DNA from 2 places in the Bradyrhizobium sp. IC4060 genome. Region 2 is predicted to be linked to the other one. Evidence: riboswitches for the same ligand, from Rfam matches in the RefSeq annotation. Region 2 holds a riboswitch; the other holds the start of a gene.
What was found. A riboswitch is a leader RNA that binds a small molecule or an ion and turns the genes downstream of it on or off. The one in region 2 is predicted to bind cobalamin.

Region 1 (6,471 bases), on a different contig from region 2:
CTGCCGATCTGTGCCGATTGTGTAAGTGGAGCGTCTGCCATAGTAAGGCTACCGCACGGAATGGCAGCGGCCGGAAGTAAGCTTGATCCGGAGCGCCGCCGCCAAGGCTCGAAGGCGGACGCCGGCCATTGTAGAAGGCGAGGTATCGTCCGCCCGAGACGCGGGCGTCGGACACAGTCTCATAGGCATGCTCGACGAATTCGTTGTCGCGCCGGGCAAGCAAGGGGGATGCCATGACTGGCGAGCACGCTGGTGAACGTCGGGCCCGTGAACTACGAGCCTTGGTCGGTGAAGATGTCCCGCTTTCGTGGAAATCTCAGGAAGGGCGAAACCCTTGCTTGCTCATGAGAAGCTCGTCCTTGGGGATCCTCGAAAGGCTGATTGGATGGATTAGCTAATGCAGGTGAGGTTCGAAGCTCCAACACATCGGCGAAGATTGTCCAATCGCGGACACTCTTTTGCTTGCAAAAATCAGTCTCCGCCTGCTGAGCAGCAGCACTCAGGGAGGCGGCATCGACCTTGAATGCTGCCTGGCACGCACGATGCTCGCCGCCAGTATCGTCACAAACGGTCTTAATAAACCGAACATTAAATGAAGGCATGCCCCTCTCTTCCCGTGGTTCGCTTATCTACTATTCTGCCATTCGCACCGAGAGTACTTGATCTGCCTCAAGCAGCACCCCAAGAGGTCTGTCCGCTCGTCCGAAGATAGATCCAGATGTAACAGCGCGGCGCGAGCCGCTTATTGTCGCGAAGAACAGGGATGGCCTGTCTGTCCTACCTGCCTTATCGCACGACGCTTTGAGCCGAGGGGCAGCGCCTCTCAGGAGCCTCATGCCGACGACCGGGAAAATCAAGTGTTTGATCGAGGATTGTCTCGCAGAGACGATCGAGGGCAACATGCACTAGCATTGCAGGCGCGCGCGTGCAGATTTTCCATATGCGGCGGCGAGGCACTATACGCGCAGGCGATCGTGCAGCAATCAGGCAAGGAACCCCGATCTTGCATCCGACAGTCCACCAGCCGCCGCCACAGCAAAGCCGATCATAAGGCTTGTCGCAGCCCACGTTTCCACGAGCCCAGGTCCGGACTTCAGTGCCAAACCCTAAGGGTGGGATCAGCCCCGGCAAGGCTACCGACAATGAAAGGCGAACAATCGTTTGACCATCCGCGTGCACGGAGCAATGAGGAAAAATGCTGCCGTAACCCTTGGAGCGTGAGTTGCGCCTCAAATCAACACGCTGGCGTCTTGCAGAGAGTGCGAGGCCCTGGCGGACTCCCGAGTTCGGACATGTCGACTGCCAACGCGGGCGTCTGTGGCACGTAGCTGCCGCTCGAGCTCAACCACTCCGGATGGACTGGCCTTTTGACCCGCATCAATGCTGCGGCGACTCCGTCCTGATAGCAGTCATCTTCTAGTAAGGTCATACGCATGGCGGAAAGAACGACTTGAGCCCATGATGCTTTCATGTCCGGGTACCAGCGATCACTTTTTAGGACTCCTTCCGGACGCAGCCGAGCCGCGGGTCGATGACCTGCACATGATAAGTTGCGCCGCTTGCGATGGCGTCTACTTTATCGACCTGCGGACAGGCCCGATTATGGGCTCCGAGCGAAGCTACGTTCATTCTAATGGTGTCAACCGAATCCGGCGTCTTCGCGCGCTCGCTGGAGCGCGTGGTACGCGCGCGAGAGCGCGGCTGAGGTCGCCCGCACACCCACGCCATGACGCTGCAGAACACGGAGATGTGTCACCAACAAGAGATGTGACATGACGGAAAGCCGGACCATCTACCCCGCCGCGGGCCGGATTGCTGGAGCTGCAGACCAGTTTAGTTCGTGCAGAACAGTTACAAATACCAACAGCCGAGGTCTTGAGCTGACCCAGATCGATTCGACTGAAGCTCAGGCCTTGTTTCCCGGCGGAAATCTAAATATTTCGGTTCGCGAGCGGACCGTGTTCCGTACCAACGATGCGACGGCCGATAGCCCTCTGCCGCGGCTCACGCCATCGATACCGCGCGCCGTCCGGTCTAATCGGGCAGAGCCTGTTCGCGCGGAAACCAAGCGATGTTCGCAATGTTCACAAGGTTGTCTAAATTTGTCAGCTCGCAGCGATGAACTTCGTCCAGGATCTAATGGCGATTCGATCTGGGAGCGGCTCGAAATCATGCCGCCCTTCGATCAGGATCTGGAGATTGCCGTGATCGAGGGCAATTCAATTCACCGGGTGGTCTTTCCTTGTCGCCGGGTGTTCGGCGGATGGATCAACGCGAATACCGGAGAGCACGTCGCCGTGCAGCCGACGCATTGGCGTATCTGGCTCGGATAGCGGCGGCCATCCTGCACAATAGATTGGCGTGAGTTGAGGCAGGAACTGGGTTCGGCGTCCTCTCGTCGGAAACTATCTAGAGTTTCCTGAATGAGAGCGCCTGACGGGAAACATGTCCGAGCGGACCGATTGTGGTGGGGGCTTGCGGTGACCGTCCGGCATCACTCCTCGCATTGCTGTCGCAACCGTTCCCAATGTACTCGCGAGCGACACACCTCTGTGTAGATTTTGACTCTCAGACCAAACGATCGCTTACCACGTCATAATTAACAACGATAAATGTGTCGATATGAGTCCATATTTTCGGCGAATGTTTCTCGCCTTGATGAACCGTCGGCTATTCTCTCTCGGCCAAGTAGCGCGACGCGTCAGCGTCGTTCCTCCGGGTTCACCTCCTTCGGACCACCAACTGGGGCCTGGCATTTTGGTTGGCCCCAAGGCTTGCTCGAGATTGCGGAGAGCGCAAATGACCACAAGCAAATTCGCTTGGTCGAGAACAGACCCGAGCGCGGGATCAATGGTTTTGCGGATCGGATGCTGCACGCAGTTCGCGGGCGGCAGCGACCATGTTGGTTAGCGCAGGTCGAACCTCCTCCCAGTTGCGCGTTTTTAGGCCGCAGTCCGGATTGACCCAGAGCTGCCATTCCTGCAAACGCGTCCGAGCCAGTACCATCAGCTCCTGCATTTCGCCCACCTCGGGAACGCGTGGAGAGTGGATGTCGTACACGCCCGGTCCGATTTGATTTGGATAGTCGTACTTGCTGAATGCGTCCAGTAGCTCCATTTTCGATCGCGACGTTTCGATCGAAATGACATCCGCATCCATTGCAGCGATCGCACCGATGATGTCGTTAAACTCTGAGTAGCACATATGTGTATGAATTTGCGTTTGATCGGCAACGCCCGATGAGCAAATGCGGAAGCACTCTCCGGCCCAATCGAGATATGCCTTCCACTCCGATCGGCGCAAGGGCAATCCTTCGCGGAGTGCCGCTTCGTCGATCTGGATCATGGCCGCACCGGCATTCTCGAGATCGCGGACTTCGTCGCGGATCGCGAGCGCCAGCTGACGGCAGACCTCGCTTCGAGGAATATCATCGCGAACAAACGACCAGTTCAGGATCGTCACCGGTCCGGTCAACATCGCCTTCATCGGCTTGCTAGTTAGTGATTGCGCATAGCACCACCAGTCCACAGTGATCGGCTTCGACCGCACTACATCGCCAAACAGGATCGGGGGCCTGACGCAGCGCGAACCATAAGACTGTACCCATCCCTTCCTGGTAAATAGGAAGCCGCCGAGTTGCTCGCCAAAGTACTGCACCATGTCATTGCGCTCAAATTCGCCGTGCACGAGGACGTCAAGACCGATGTCCTCCTGCCAACGTACGGCGCGGGCTATCTCCTCCTTGATGAACCTGCCGTATTGTTCGTCGCTCATCGCGCCTAGCGCATGCGCCGCACGAGCATTTCGAACCTCTCTGGTCTGCGGAAACGATCCGATTGTCGTGGTGGGAAAAGCTGGTAGTCCAAAGCGCGCCCTTTGGATCTCGGAACGACGGGCAAATGGGCTTGCGCGCCTGCGCATCGTCTGGTCGATCGCCCTCATCCGGGTAGCGACATTGGCATCATGGATCTTCGGCGAAGTCCGGCGGGCAGTCGCAGCGCATTCCGAATCGGCAAGAGCGAGCCCAACATTTTGGTCGCCAGCGAGTGCTCGCGCCAGGATCGCAAGCTCACGCATCTTCTGAACAGAGAAAGCAAGCCAGCTCTTGACGTCGGACGTGAGCCCGGTCTCGAGTTCAACATCGACCGGCACGTGAAGCAGCGAGCAGGATGGAGCGAGCTGTACACGGTGCTTGCCGAGCTTCGCAATCGCGGGCTCCAGCCGCTGACGAAGGGACGACAAGTTCGACCGCCATACATTCCGGCCGTCGATGACCCCGAGCGACATGACGAGATCACTTCGGCCGACAGCGACGATCTTATCCAACAACTCTGGCGCTCGAACTAGATCAAAGTGCAGACCGGAAACCGGGAGGCTCAATGCGGTATCCAGATTGTCGCCTAGCTCGCCGAAATAGCTGGCAACCATGATCTTGATAGCCGGTCCCTCCTTTGCGAACCGGTTATAGGCATGTAGCAATGATTTTCGCACCGCTTCGTCCAGATCAAGGACCAGGCAGGGCTCGTCAAACTGAACCCAACTTGCCCCTCGTTCGGCCAATTCATGCAGAACGTCGATATAGACCGGTATCAAATCATCCAGTAGGGAGAGGGGCTGGAACGCGCTATCGGCACTCTTACCGAGATTTAGGAATGTGACGGGCCCGATCAGGACAGGGCGGGTTTGAAAGCCTAGAGCCTTTGCTTCCACATACTCTTCAATGGGTTTGCGAGAGCAAAGTCTGAACCCCTGTCCCTTGTAAAACTCGGGAACCATGTAGTGGTAGTTGGTATCAAACCACTTAGTCATTTCCTGCGCGGGTGCGCCAGACCCCCGCGGGCCCAGACCGCAACTCGCATCCTGATCGTCGCATTGTGATCCGCGAGCCATGGCGAAGTACGTCTTGAGGGAAACGGATTCTCCTTTCGAGGCGTAGATCTCCGGGATAGCGCCAACCATGACACTTGTATCGAGCACCTGATCATACAGCGAGAAGTCATTCGACGGAATGACCGTGACGCCGAGAGACTTCTGACGAGCCCAGTTCGCTGCGCGCAGGCCGGATGCGTCCTCGAGCAACTGCTGTTCGCTGATCTTTCCGGCCCAGTAGCTTTCAAGAGCGAATTTGAGCTCACGCCTTGGACCGATGCGTGGCGTACCGAGCGTAGCAACCGGAAGAGAGAGAAGAGACATAGTGTTAACCCCTGTTGGGGACAGAGGCCATGGCGGACGCAGGCAGAGGAAGTCGCGCGCGCGACGGCTGCTTGGCGCACCACCGAGACACCCCGCCCGTGGACCAATCTATCGTCGGGGCAGGTCTCCTGGCTCGCTGGCTCATCGCTGCTGTCCGGCCTTCCCAAAGCCGTGCGGGCTTCAGTGACATCGTTGGACAGTAGCTCGCCGCTCACAGTTGCGGGGGCAGCGCCGGCATTTGGACCGGCTTCCCTCTTAGCTCCGGATCAAGTGGGATTCGGAGAACCTCGACGAGCTTGGATTATCGGCAGGAGGACTCTTCCGTCAACCTCTCAGATTATGTGCCACGCTATCTGCGACATCTACTAGGCGAATGACCGTCCATCTCTATGATTCTCTAAACAGAGCTGTCGCAATCAGAGATGTCCTTGTCAGATGTCGGAGTGCGACTCGGAGCTGCCTTGAGGCGACGCCGCCCGCCCCATCAATGAAGGGACAAAACCAGCCCGCGTAGCGGCGATTACCGCCGTTTCGAGCAGAATGCATTCGATGCGGCTTCCGATTTCCAGCGGTTCGCCCAGCACATCCGCTGGCCAGCTATTTTCTCGACTAGAGGATCCCCATTGAACACGTCAAGGCAGGAGGCGCAATCTAGCAACATACGCGGCGAGCAGGTTGATTTTCGTGCCAGCCAGACTTCTCGGCTTCGTATCGCCAGCCATCATGTAGGCCGAACGCCGACGGCAACTTTAGCGAACCACCCGGTTCAATGACGGCAAACACACCGTCGAATCTCATCAGGCACTTGGCATCGAGGCGCTCACCTCTTCCGCAAACTATCTGTGCGGGACAAGGATGCACAAACTACGCCGATACACTGAATGGAAACATCGAAACGTGCGCAGGTCGGAAAGTCGACAATAGGGACATAAAACCCCGTGCAAATCTCCGCCTGCTGCCTGGCACGAAGAATGCAAGCCCCTCGACATGCCCAGTCTCTTCTGCTGGGGATGTCCAGCTCAGCCAATTGACGCTGTCGCTGGCTATGGAAGTTAGCGGCGCGTGACATAGAGGGGAGCGCCTGCCCGCGCGGGACAGCCGCGGGTGCCCCGTCGCGTCTCCGTAAACTTCTTGCGCTCGCTCATAGCAGGTTCAAGGTTGCCCGCCTTGAAAGATGTACGGATGAAACGTGATAGGCCGAGGGTTATGAAGAGAATGTCGGGAAGACCCGCGCTATGGCTTCGCATGGGCGGACTTCTAATCTGCCTAGCCTGGCCG
Region 2 (6,471 bases):
GGCTCGCGCGCGACTGTGTTCGCCTCGATGCAATGGCGCATTCGCGAAGCTGGCGGCTCATCGGCGGCACACCGCTGTTTCGCTTGTACGAAACGGCCGACGCGGTGGCTGCGCAGGAGAGGCTCGCGCGCAGCCACATCTGGTCCCGCGTGTTCGCGCAACAGCCGACATGGCTGCGCCTCGGGCTCCCCGGCAGCGAAGCCGAATGGACGCGCCTTGCCGAGGCCCTAGCGCGCTAGCGCGAGCAGGCCTTCGACGTCGAGATGCTTTTCGATGTGATCGGCCAGCGCCTCGAGCGCGCTTTCGACGCTGGCGTGATAGGGCTCGTCGCCTGCGGGAATGTCGAGTTTGGCGAGGTAGGCCTTGCGGAAATCATCCGACGTGAACAGGCCGTGCAGATAGCTGCCCTGCACACGACCATCCCTTGAGATCGCGCCTTCCGGCTCGCCGTCGAGCTTTGCGAAGGGGCGGGCGCGATCCGGGCCGTCGGTGCGGCCGATGTGGATCTCGTAAGCCTGGATCGGCTGATCCGTCGCCGCGTGCACGGCCGCAACGCGCGTGAGGGTCTTTTGCGGGCTCATCACCGTCTCGATATCGAGAAGCCCGAGGCCCGGCGTGTCGCCCGCAGGCCCCTCGATGCCTTCGGGGTCGGCGACGCTGCGTCCCAGCATCTGATAGCCGCCGCAGAGGCCGAGCACATGGCCGCCCCTGCGGTAATGCGCGAACAGGTCGACGTCCCAGCCCTGCGCGCGCAGGAAGGCGAGGTCGCCGCGGGTGGATTTTGAGCCAGGGATGATCACGAGCCTGGCATCGCCGGGAATGGCTTCGCCCGGACGCACCATCACGAGATCGACACCCGGCTCGAGCTTGAGCGGATCGAGATCGTCGAAATTGGCGATGCGCGATAGCGCCAGGCAGGCGATCTTGCATTGGCCCGGCTTGCGCGCATCGCGCAGGCCGAGCGCGTCTTCGGCCGGCAGCTCGCCGGCGCGCGGAAACCAGGGCAGCACGCCGAGGCCGCGCCATGCGGTCTTTTGCTCGATCAGCCTGTAGCCGTCGTCGAACAGCGTGGGATCGCCGCGGAACTTGTTGATGACGAAGCCAGAGATCATCGCGGCATCGTCGGGGTCGATCACCGTCCTGATGCCGACCAGCTGGGCGATGACACCGCCACGGTCGATGTCGCCGACCAGCACGACCGGCACATTCGCCTTGCGGGCAAAGCCCATATTGGCGATGTCGGACTTGCGCAAATTCACCTCGGCCGGGCTGCCGGCGCCTTCGACCAGCACCAGATCGGCGCGCTCCTTCAGCCGTTCGAAACTCTCCAGCACCGCGCCCATCAGCGACGGTTTCATCGCCGCGTAGTCGCGCGCGCGTGCGGTCGCGATGCGCTTGCCGTGGACCACGACCTGCGCCCCGACATCGGTCTCGGGCTTGAGCAGCACCGGGTTCATGTCGGTGTGCGGCTCGACGCCGGCGGCGAGCGCCTGCAGCGCCTGGGCGCGGCCGATCTCGCCGCCGTCGACCGTGACCGCGGCATTGTTCGACATGTTCTGCGGCTTGAACGGCAGCACCCGCAGACCGTGGCGCGCGAAGGCGCGCGCGAGGCCGGCGACGATGAGCGACTTGCCCACGTCCGAGCCGGCTCCCTGGATCATCAGCGCGCGTGCCATGATGACTTCAGAACTCGACGCCGGCCTGCGCCTTGATGCCGGAGCGGAACGGATGCTTCACGAGCGTCATCTCGGTGACGAGATCGGCGATCTCGACCAACTCGTCCTTGGCGTTGCGACCGGTGAGCACGACATGCGTCATCGCAGGCTTTTGCGTCGTCAGGAATTCGACGACTTCGGCGATGTCGAGATAGTCGTAGCGCAGCGCGATGTTGATCTCGTCGAGCACGACCATGCGCAGCCGCTCGTCGAGGATCAGCTCCTTGGCTTTCTCCCAGCCGGCGCGCGCGGCAGCGATGTCGCGGGTGCGGTCTTGGGTCTCCCAGGTGAAGCCTTCGCCCATCGCATGGAACTGACAGAGTTCGCCGAAATGGTCGGTGAGCAGGCGCCGTTCGCCCGTATCCCAGGCACCCTTGATGAATTGCACCACCGCACAAGGGAAGCCATGCGCGACGCAGCGGACGATCATGCCGAAAGCCGAGGAGGATTTGCCCTTGCCGGCGCCGGTATGGACGATGATCAGGCCCTTTTCGCCGCTCTTGGTCGCCATGATCTTGTCGCGAGCGGCCTTCTTCTTCGCCATTTTGGCGGCGTGGCGGGCGTCGGTTTCCTCGGTCGTGTGGGTTTCCGGTTCAGGCGTCATCGGTCCCGGTCCTTCGGCTTGACAAGTGGCGGCCACCGGCAAATGGTGGCCTGGCGTTGGTTCCTGTCCTATGACAGGCGAAGAGGGAATGCGATAGGGTCCGAATCCGCAAAGATTTGGGTCCAAACTGCAGCCGCCCCCGCGACCGTGACCGGAGAGATGCCCGAAGCCACTGATTCCTTTTGGGATCGGGAAGGCGGGGATCGAAGGGCCAAAACCCTGCTCCGCAAGCCGGGAGACCTGCCAGCGCGGACGAGTTTTGGACCGGCGGACGGGGTGTTCCGCGACGGGGAAGCGGGCCTTCAGGAGAATGGTCCGTGCGCCTCATCGCCTCCCGCTGTTATCTGGAAGAGGCGATGACCGTCACACTTCATGTCTGCATCACCTGCCGCGCCGGCCAGACGCTTGGCGAGGGCGAGACGACGCCCGGCAAGCGCCTGCATGGCGCGATTCTCGAGGCCGGCGTGCCCGAGGGCGTCAGCGTGGTTCCCGTCGAATGCCTGTCGGCGTGCAGCCAGGGCTGCTCGGTCGCGCTCAGCGCGCCCGGCCGCTGGTCCTATGTCTATGGCCGCCTGTCCGATGCGAATGCGCAGGACGTGGTCGCAGGTGCTGCGGCCTACGCGGCGGCGCCCGACGGCATCGTGCCATGGCGCAGCCGTCCCGAAATCTTCCGCAAGCAGTCGCTTGCCCGTATTCCCCCTGTTACCGTCGTGCCGGAGGCCGCTGAATGAACTCGCTCGCAAAAGTCCCGGTTACGGTGGTCACGGGTTTCCTGGGCTCCGGCAAGACGACGCTGATCCAGCATCTGCTCAGCAATGCCGGCGGCAAGAAGCTCGCGGTGCTCGTCAACGAGTTCGGCAGCGAGGGCGTCGACGGCGAGATCCTGAAGTCCTGCGCCGATGCGAATTGCCCGGAGGAGAACATCGTCGAGCTCGCCAATGGCTGCATCTGCTGCACCGTCGCCGACGATTTCATTCCGACCATGGAGCGGTTGCTGGCGCGGCCGGTGCGGCCCGATCACATCCTGATCGAGACCTCGGGCCTGGCGCTGCCGAAGCCGCTGCTGAAGGCGTTCGACTGGCCGGAGATCCGCTCGCGCATCACGGTCGACGGCGTGATCGCGCTGGCCGATGCCGAGGCTGTCGCCGCCGGCCGCTTCGCGCCGGATCCGGCTGCGGTGGAAGCGCAGCGCGCGGCGGACGACAATCTCGATCACGAAACGCCGCTGTCGGAAGTGTTCGAGGACCAGATCGCCTGCGCCGACATCGTGCTGCTGACCAAGGCCGATCTTGCGGGCGCAGCCGGAATCGAAGCCGCAAAAGCGGCGATCACCGCCGAGATGCCGCGCCGCGTGCCGATGCTGCCGGTCACCGACGGTGCGATCGATGCGCGCGTCATTCTCGGCCTCGGCGCTGCCGCCGAGAATGATCTCGCCGCGCGGCCATCGCATCATGACGGCGAGGAGGAGCACGAGCACGATGATTTTGCCTCGGTCGTGATTGACCTTCCGGAGGTCGCCGACATCGACGCGCTGGTCGCATCGGTCCAGAAACTGGCGCGCGAGCAGAACGTGCTGCGGGCGAAGGGGTACATCGCGGTCGCTGGCAAGCCGATGCGCCTGTTGTTGCAGGCGGTCGGCGAGCGGGTGCGCCATCAGTTCGACAAGCCATGGGGCGCGGGTCTCAGACAGTCGAAGCTCGTCGTGATCGGCGAGCATGGCGATATCGACGAGGCCGCCATCAAGGCAGGACTTGGTCTTTCAGGATCTGGCATCTGATGCACGTCGTCTTCCGCGAGAGCCGCGGTCTCGAGGAGACCGCGACGCCAAGAGACATCGGCCAGGACCCGGCCGATCTCGTGGTGCTCTCGTATTCGGATTCCGATTTGGCCGCGTTTGCGGCCGGCTGGCGCCGCGGTCGGGGCAGCCTGCCGTCGCTGCGGCTGGCCAATCTCGCGGAGCTGCGTCATCCGCTGTCGGTCGACACCTATATCGAACGGACGCTGTCGCAGGCGCGGGGCATATTGGTGCGCCTGATCGGCGGGGAGTCCTATTGGGCATACGGGCTCGCGGCGCTCCAGCAACTCGCGCAAGAGCGCAACATCGTGCTCGCCGTGCTGCCGGCGGACGGCCGCGACGACGCGCGGCTGGATGCGTACTCGACCCTGCCGGTCTCGACGCTGCGGCGGCTCAAGGTGCTCTGCGACTCCGGTGGCCCGGTCGCCGCGCAAGCCGCGATCGCGCAGCTCGCGCTGGCCTCGGGCCTCTATGCCGGCCCGGTCATCGGCGAGATGACCGTGCCCGAGATGGGATTCTACGATCCCGCGCGCGGCGTCATTGCCGCGCCGGCGGGCGGCGAGGGCAAGCCGCGCGCACTCGTGACGTTCTATCGCTCCTATCTCACGGCCGCCGATACCGGGCCGGTCGACGCCTTGATTGCCGCGTTGCGCGAGAAGGGATTTGACGCCTACGGCGTGTTCGTCACCTCGCTGAAGGCGCCGGGCGTTGCCGACTGGCTGCGCGCGCATCTGGCGCAACATCCTGCGGCGGCGATCGTCAATGCGACGGCGTTCTCGGCCCTTGGCGATGACGGCACGACGCCGTTCGATGCCGCGTCCTGTCCGGTGTTCCAGGTCGCGCTCTCGACGGCGCGGCGCGAGGATTGGGCGGAATCACTGCGTGGCCTGTCGCCCGGCGATCTCGCGATGCATGTCGTGCTGCCGGAGGTCGACGGCCGCCTGTTCGCAGGCGTGGTGAGTTTCAAATCGGCCGGTCAGCGCGATCCCGATCTGCAATTCGCGCATCTAGCGCACAGGCCCGACGAAGAGCGCGTCAACGCCGTTGCCACGCGCGTCGCGGCTTGGCGTCGCCTCGCGGAGAAGCCCGCCGGCGAGAAGCGGCTGGCGATCGTGCTCTCGAATTATCCGGGCCGTCCGCATCAGATCGCGCACGCCGTTGGTCTCGACGCGTTGGCGTCGGTCGAGGCTTTGATTTCCGATGTCGCTGAGGTCGGCTTCGACGTTGCGCCGGTTGATGCGCTCGGCGAGACACTGTTGAAGCAGAGTTTGACTTGGGGCGTCGCCGATTATCGAGCGGGGCTGTCGCGCCTGCCGCAATCCTTGCAGGACGATCTCGCGCGCGCCTGGGGCGCGGTGGAAAACGACCCGAGCTGCCGCGATGGTGCGTTCCACTTCGCCGCCATCGCGTGCGGCCGGTCGGTCATCGCAGTCCAGCCCGAGCGCGGCGACGCGGCCTCGCGCGATGCCGATTATCACGATCTCGCCTGCACGCCGCGCCACGCCTATGTCGCATTCTATCTCTGGCTCAGGCAGCAAGGCTGCGATGCTGTCGTGCATATGGGCGCACATGGCACGCTGGAATGGCTGCCCGGCAAATCCGTGGCGCTGTCGCAAGCGTGCTGGCCGGAAGCGCTGATCGGCGATCTCCCCGTCATCTATCCCTTCATCGTCAACGATCCCGGCGAGGCCGCGCAGGCCAAGCGGCGCATCGGCGCGGTCACGATCGGCCATCTGCCGCCGCCGCTTGAGACATCCGCGGTGCCGGAGGGGCTTCGTCGGCTCGAACGGCTGCTCGACGAATATTCGACCGCTGACGGTCTCGATCCCGCCCGTCGCCAGCGCCTGATCGCGTCGATCCGCGACGAGGCGCGCGCGGCGGGCCTCGAAGACGATCTCGGCCTCGATGCAATGGCCGCACCGGCCGAAGCCATCCCGCGGATCGACCGCTTCGTCTGCGACCTCAAGGAGAGCCAGTTCGGCGATGGCCTGCACGTGTTCGGCCGCGGTGCCTGCGGCGAAGCGGAGCGCGATGCATTGCGTTCCGTGCTCGCCGGAAAACGCGTTGCCCCCGGGCCGTCGGGCTCCCCGTATCGCGGGCGTCAGGATGTGCTGCCGACCGGGCGCAATCTCTTCGCCGTCGACCCGCGTGCGGTGCCGACACCGTCGGCGCATGCGCAGGGGATAAAACTCGCCGAAGAGCTGCTGCGCCGTCACTTGCAGGATCACGGCGACTGGCCGAAGGGCCTCGTGGTGGATCTCTGGGGCTCGGCGACCATGCGCACCGCAGGCGAAGAGTTTGCGATGGCGCTGCATCTGGCGGGCCTTGCGCCGCGCTGGGATCACGCTTCCGGCCGC

Region 1: another riboswitch for cobalamin. It lies ahead of metE (5-methyltetrahydropteroyltriglutamate--homocysteine S-methyltransferase); the one in region 2 lies ahead of I6F16_RS05195 (DUF1636 domain-containing protein).

The regions. Positions count from the first base shown of each region.
Region 1 is NZ_JADYVJ010000023.1:53,615-60,085, forward strand. Features, by position in the region: partial or broken gene I6F16_RS35430 (IS3 family transposase) at 47-305, opposite strand; gene I6F16_RS35435 (hypothetical protein) at 1,773-2,333, shown strand; gene metE (5-methyltetrahydropteroyltriglutamate--homocysteine S-methyltransferase) at 2,848-5,193, opposite strand; cobalamin riboswitch at 5,294-5,498, opposite strand.
Region 2 is NZ_JADYVJ010000001.1:1,090,440-1,096,910, reverse strand. Features, by position in the region: gene cobD (threonine-phosphate decarboxylase CobD) at 1-239, shown strand, start outside; gene I6F16_RS05205 (cobyric acid synthase) at 228-1,676, opposite strand; gene cobO (cob(I)yrinic acid a,c-diamide adenosyltransferase) at 1,684-2,319, opposite strand; cobalamin riboswitch at 2,360-2,582, shown strand; gene I6F16_RS05195 (DUF1636 domain-containing protein) at 2,676-3,050, shown strand; gene cobW (cobalamin biosynthesis protein CobW) at 3,047-4,096, shown strand; gene cobN (cobaltochelatase subunit CobN) at 4,096-6,471, shown strand, end outside.